Variovorax paradoxus: one gene and its partner. The protein of the gene in region 2 interacts with the protein of the main gene of each other region in a pairwise test. Links are inferred from orthologs where the notes say so. Each region holds a gene or a part of one and is shown on either strand. Other genes may lie near its edges.

Region 1 (3,199 bases), 3.2 Mb from region 2 along the record:
CGGACATCGATCTTGTCGTAGTTGCGACACCGAATGCCCAACATTTTCCGGTCGCCAAGGCCGCGCTGGAAGCCGGCAAGCATGTGGTGGTCGACAAGCCTTTCACGCTCGATGTGGCCGAGGCCAGGGCGCTGCATGCGTTGGCCGAGCGCAACAAGCGCGTGCTGGCGGTTTATCAGAACCGCCGCTTCGATGCCGACTTCCTGACACTCAAAGACATCCTGGCAAGCGGCGAACTGGGGCGTCCCGTGTACATGGAGTCGCATTTCGACCGTTTCCGGCCCGAGGTGAAAGTGCGCTGGCGCGAGCAGGCGGTGCCGGGTTCCGGCCTCTGGGTGGACCTGGGCGCGCATCTGGTCGACCAGACCGTGCAACTGTTCGGCCGTCCCGACACGATCCAGCTCGACACCGCCGTGCTGCGCGACGGCGCCGTGGTCGAGGACTACTTTCACGCCGTGCTGCGCTACGAAAGCGGACCGCATGCGCCGCTGCGCGTGGTACTGCACTCGACAACGCTGGCAGCCGAAGCCGCACCGCGCTACATCGTGCATGGCACGCGCGGCAGTTACCTCAAGCATGGCGTCGACACGCAGGAAGACGCGCTGCGCTCAGGGCAGAGGCCGCCGGCCGAAGGGTGGGGCGCCGACCCGCTCGATGGCGAACTCACGCTGGCCGAAAGCGACGGTACGTCCGGCAAACGCGGCGTGCCCACGCGCGCGGGCAACTACGTCGACTACTACGCCGCGGTGCGTGACGCCATCCTGGGCAAGGGCCCGAATCCTGTGCCGCCTGAGCAGGCCGTCGCGCTCATGGAGCTGCTCGACCTTGGCCGCCAGAGTGCGCTCGAAGGCCGTGCAATCGCTGTAGCGCGCCCATGAAAAAAGCGCGTTGGCCCCAACGGGTCAACGCGCTTTCGCGGACAGAGCGAAGTGGTGCTCAGCCGCCGCGACGCATCATGTCGAAGAACTCGACATTGGTCTTGGTCGCCTTCATGTTCTTGAGCATCAGCTCCATCGACTCGATCTCGTCCATGTTGTACATGAGCTGGCGCAGGATGCGGGTCTTCTGCAAGATCTCGGGTGCCAGCAGCAGCTCTTCGCGGCGGGTGCCGCTGCGGTTGAGCTGGATCGAGGGGAACACGCGCTTTTCGTACAGGCGGCGGTCGAGGTGGATTTCGGAGTTGCCGGTGCCCTTGAACTCTTCGAAGATCACTTCGTCCATGCGGCTGCCGGTGTCGATCAGCGCGGTGCCGATGATGGTCAGCGAGCCGCCTTCTTCCACGTTGCGCGCGGCGCCCAGGAAGCGCTTGGGGCGCTGCAGGGCGTTGGAATCGACACCGCCGGTCAGCACCTTGCCCGACGAGGGCACGACGTTGTTGTAGGCGCGGGCGAGGCGGGTGATCGAGTCGAGCAGGATCACCACGTCCTTCTTGAGTTCGACCAGGCGCTTGGCGCGCTCGATCACCATTTCGGCGACGTGCACGTGGCGCGCTGCGGGCTCGTCGAAAGTCGAGGCAATGACCTCGCCCTTCACCGTGCGCTGCATTTCGGTCACTTCTTCGGGGCGCTCGTCGACGAGCAGCACCATCATGTGGACGTCGGGGTAGTTGGCGCTGATCGCGTGGGCGATGTGCTGCATCATCACCGTCTTGCCGCTCTTGGGCGGTGCCACGAGCAGGGCGCGCTGGCCTTTGCCGATGGGGGCGATGATGTCGATGATGCGGCCCGTGATGTTCTCTTCGCCCTTGATGCCGTCGCGTTCGAGCTTCATCTGCTCCTTGGGGAACAGCGGCGTCAGGTTCTCGAACATCACCTTGTGCTTGTTCTGCTCTGGCGGACCGTCGTTGACCTTGTCGAGCTTGGTCAGCGCGAAGTAGCGTTCGCCGTCCTTGGGCGTGCGCACTTCGCCTTCGATCATGTCGCCGGTGTGCAGGTTGAAGCGGCGCACCTGGCTGGGCGAGATGTAGATGTCGTCCGTGCTGGCCGTGAAGCTGGTGTCGGGGCTGCGCAGGAAGCCGAAGCCGTCCGGCAGGATTTCGAGCACGCCGTCGGCGAAGACCTGCTCGCCGGCCTTGGCGCGCTTCTTGATGATCGCGAACATCAGCTCCTGCTTGCGCATGCGGCCGACGTTTTCGATCTCAAGCGCTTCAGCCTGCTTGAGGACTTCAGACACGTGGAGTGCCTTGAGTTCGTTTAAGTGCATGGAATGACCCCTCGCGGGGTAATCGAACGGAAAACGGGGGGAGGTTGGGTGTGAAGCGAGAACTGCTTCACCAACCGGGGAACTCGAACCGGTTGCCTAGGTAAGGGCCGGTGATCTGTTGGAGATTATGACAGGAAAAACGCGCCGGCCAACGCATTGCGCGCTGGCCGGGATGAAATGTCGCTCAGGCGAGTTGCTGGTCGATGAAGGCCGTGAGTTGCGCCTTGCTCATGGCGCCGACCTTGGTGGCGGCCAGCTGGCCGTCCTTGAACAGCATCAGCGTGGGGATGCCGCGGATGCCGAACTTGGCGGGGATGTCGCGGTTCTCGTCGACATTGAGCTTGGCGATTTGCAGCTTGCCTTCGTAGGTGGCGGACACTTCGTCGAGGATCGGGGCGATCATCTTGCAGGGGCCGCACCATTCGGCCCAGTAGTCGACCAGGACGGGCTGACTGGACTTGAGCACGTCGGCCTCGAAGGAGGAATCGGAGATGTGTTTGATGAGTTCGCTGGCCATGTGATGGATCCTTGTGCGCAGAGAGTTTCGGTGCAGCTAAAGTTCAGGTCATTGTGACAGAAACCAAGGGGTGGCGTGCCATGGGCGGCCGCTATGGCGGCGATAGCCAAAGCCCTTGTGCGTCACCTCTCCCACGCTCTCAAATCCCTCGATAGAACATGAATGAAGGCCACCCCGTCCAGGCCCTGTGGTGCGACCCCGCGGACGGCGTCGTCGCGCGGATCGTCCGCGCGCTCGCCGAGCGCGAATTGCACGCCGCCCGCACGGTGGTGCTGGTGCCCTACGCCCAGTTGATGGGTGTGGCGCGCGCCATGTGGGCGCGCTGCGGCAGCCCGGGCTTCGTGCCGCGCTTCGAAACCACGCACAACTGGGCCCGCAGCGCAGGCGGCTTCGTACCCACCGGCTACGACATCGCGCACGACATGGCGCGTGATCTCGTCACGGCACAGGCGCTGCTGTCGCAGGCAGGCTTCAGCGCCG
Region 2 (3,158 bases):
TCTGCGCTGGATACCGGACAGGAAGGTCCGGCGTTTAAGTGCAGCACCCTGCACACCAGCGGTCTTGGATGGCCCGCGGCAACCAAAGCTGCCACGACCCACCACATCCGCTCCACCCTTGCGAGGCGGAGCAAATCTCTTTAGCTCGCCGAGATGGTTTGCGTGTCCACGCGGACACCCAGACCCATGGTCGACGACACGGCCACCTTGCGCAGGTACACGCCCTTGCTGGTCGCCGGCTTGGCCTTGACCAGAGCGTCGATCAGCGCGGCGAGGTTGCCTTGCAGCTTGTCGTTGTCGAACGAGCGACGGCCGATCGTGCCGTGCACGATGCCGGCCTTGTCGACGCGGAACTGAACCTGGCCAGCCTTGGCGTTCTTCACGGCCGTGGCGACGTCCGGGGTCACCGTGCCAACCTTGGGGTTGGGCATCAGGCCGCGCGGGCCGAGGATCTGACCGAGCGTACCGACGACGCGCATGGCATCGGGGGCGGCGATCACAACGTCGAAAGGCATGTCGCCAGCCTTGACCATGGCAGCCAGGTCGTCCATGCCGACGATGTCGGCGCCGGCGGCCTTGGCTTCTTCAGCCTTGGCGCCTTGGGCGAACACGGCGACGCGCTTGGTCTTGCCGGTGCCGTTGGGCAGCACGACGGCGCCACGCACGACCTGGTCCGACTTCTTCGCATCGATGCCGAGCTGAACAGCCACGTCGATCGATTCGTCGAACTTGGCGGTGGCAGCGTCCTTGACGATGGTGATCGCGTCAGCCAGCGGGTACAGCTTGTTGCTGTCGACCTTGCCTTCGAGCGACTTTTGCTTCTTGGTGATCTTGGACATTTACACGCCCTCCACATTCACGCCCATCGAGCGGGCCGAGCCGGCAATGGTACGAACTGCTGCGTCGAGGTCGGCGGCAGTCAGGTCCTTCATCTTGGCCTTGGCGATTTCTTCGAGCTGGGCGCGCGTGATCTTGCCGACCTTGTCGGTGTGCGGGCGGGCCGAACCCTTTTCGAGCTTGATGGCCTTCTTGATCAAGGTGATCGCCGGGGGCGTCTTGATGATGAAGGTGAAGCTCTTGTCAGCGAACGCGGTGATGACCACCGGCAGCGGCAGACCCGGCTCGACGCCTTGGGTCTGCGCGTTGAACGCCTTGCAGAACTCCATGATGTTCAGACCACGCTGACCGAGTGCGGGACCGATCGGTGGGGACGGGTTGGCCTTACCAGCTGGGACTTGCAGCTTGATGAAGCCGACGATTTTTTTCGCCATGCTTTGCTCCTTGCGGGTGATATCGCCTTGGCTTGCGACCAAGGCTCCCCGGGGTTAAACGACTCTTCGAGATCAAGGCCGCGCGCCGAGTCGGACAACGCGCAGCCGGAAACAATGACACCGGCACAAAGGCCGGTGGGGTCGTCAGGTCTTCTCGACCTGGCTGAATTCGAGTTCCACAGGGGTGGCGCGGCCGAAAATCATGACCGACACGCTGACCTTGCTCTTCTCGTAGTTGACTTCCTCGACCGTGCCGTTGAAGTCGGTGAACGGGCCTTCCTTGACGCGCACGAATTCGCCGACGGTGAATTCGACCTTGTGGCGCGGCTTCTCGGTGCCCTGTTGCATCTGGCTGACGATGTCTTCGACCTCTTTTTGCGAGATCGGAGCCGGACGGTTCTTGGCACCACCCACGAAGCCCGTCACCTTGTTGGTGTGCTTCACCAGGTGCCAGCTCTCGTCGTCCATGATCATTTCGACCAGCACGTAGCCCGGGAAGAAGCGACGCTCGGTGGTGCGCTTCTGGCCGTTCTTGATTTCGACCACTTCTTCGGTCGGAACCAGGATGCGGCCGAACTTGTCCTGCATGCCGGCGCGGTTGATGCGCTCGGTGATGTTGCGCTCGACGGCCTTCTCCATGCCCGAATAGGCATGCACCACGTACCAACGCAGATCTGGGTTGGCGGCGGGAGCCAGCACGGAAGTGTTTTCTTCTTCCGGCGTGCTCGGCGTGGTTTCAACTGCGTCGTCGGTCATTTATTTTCTCCAGCCCAGAATGAGGTCGAAAAACACCCATTCGAGCGTCTTGTCGGTGAGCCAGAGGAAGACGGACATGATCGCCACGAAGGCGAACACATAGGCCGTCATCTGCATCGCTTCCTTGCGGGTCGGCCACACGACCTTCTTGACCTCGCGCCACGAATCGCGACCAAAAGCCCACAACTGACGACCACTCTCGGAACTGCCGAAAGCCGCCACGGCCGCGGCCAGGCCGACCAGCAGCGCAGCCCATTGCACGACCGAGCCTTGGCGCGACAGCAGATAGAACGCCACGATGGCGCCCACTGCCAGCACGACGGCCACGGCCAGTTTGGCCTTGTCGGCGCCGGTGCTCACGGTTTCGATTTGAGAAGTGGCCATGGTTGGCTGATTTCCTGTGGCCTTTCGACCTTCAATTCAATGCGTCTCTTGAGACGCCGAAGCCCACCGGGTCACGATGGGCTTTAGGGGTGCCACCTAAGTGGCAGGGGCAGTAGGAATCGAACCTACAACCTTCGGTTTTGGAGACCGACGCTCTGCCAATTGAGCTATACCCCTCCGGTACTCTTTGCGCTTGGCTTAGATGTCGAGGATCTTGGCCACGACGCCCGAACCCACGGTGCGACCGCCTTCACGGATGGCGAAGCGCAGGCCTTCTTCCATCGCGATCGGGTTGATCAGCTTGACGGTGATGCTGACGTTGTCGCCGGGCATGACCATTTCCTTGTCCTTGGGCAGCTCGATCGCGCCGGTCACGTCCGTCGTGCGGAAGTAGAACTGCGGACGGTAGTTGTTGAAGAACGGCGTGTGACGGCCGCCTTCGTCCTTCGACAGGACGTACACCTCGGCGGTGAAGTGCGTGTGCGGCTTGATCGAGCCGGGCTTGCACAGCACTTGGCCGCGTTCGACTTCTTCGCGCTTCGTGCCGCGCAGCAGCACGCCCACGTTGTCGCCGGCCTGACCTTGGTCCAACAGCTTGCGGAACATTTCCACGCCGGTGCAGGTGGTCTTGACCGTCGGGCGGATGCCCACGATTTCGATTTCTTCACCGACCTTGATCACGCCACGCTCGACGGCGCCAGTCACCACGGTGCCGCGACCCGAGATCGAGAACACGTCTTCCACGGG

Evidence for each region.
Region 1: the proteins of nusG (region 2) and rho interact in binary tests that used the Escherichia coli proteins (3 or more experiments, as listed by UniProt). The link is inferred for Variovorax paradoxus from one-to-one orthologs.

Annotation. Positions count from the first base shown.
Region 1 is NZ_CP091716.1:4,431,029-4,434,227, reverse strand. What follows is about bases 70-2,951. They hold rho (transcription termination factor Rho), read right to left. Parts: upstream 2,203-2,951; coding sequence 937-2,202; downstream 70-936. Other genes in these bases: L3V85_RS20510 (PD-(D/E)XK nuclease family protein), read left to right, coding at 2,878-2,951; trxA (thioredoxin TrxA), read right to left, coding at 2,387-2,719; L3V85_RS20525 (oxidoreductase), read left to right, coding at 70-878. In the rest of the region: more of L3V85_RS20525, read left to right, coding at 1-69; more of L3V85_RS20510, read left to right, coding at 2,952-3,199. UniProt on the Escherichia coli protein: Facilitates transcription termination by a mechanism that involves Rho binding to the nascent RNA, activation of Rho's RNA-dependent ATPase activity, and release of the mRNA from the DNA template.
Region 2 is NZ_CP091716.1:1,200,191-1,203,348, reverse strand. Bases 222-3,062 are described here. They hold nusG (transcription termination/antitermination protein NusG), read right to left. Parts: upstream 2,028-3,062; coding sequence 1,416-2,027; downstream 222-1,415. Other genes in these bases: tuf (elongation factor Tu), read right to left, coding at 2,610-3,062; secE (preprotein translocase subunit SecE), read right to left, coding at 2,028-2,411; rplK (50S ribosomal protein L11), read right to left, coding at 840-1,271; rplA (50S ribosomal protein L1), read right to left, coding at 222-839. Also shown: more of rplA, read right to left, coding at 141-221; more of tuf, read right to left, coding at 3,063-3,158. UniProt on the Escherichia coli protein: Part of the processive rRNA transcription and antitermination complex (rrnTAC). The complex forms an RNA-chaperone ring around the RNA exit tunnel of RNA polymerase (RNAP).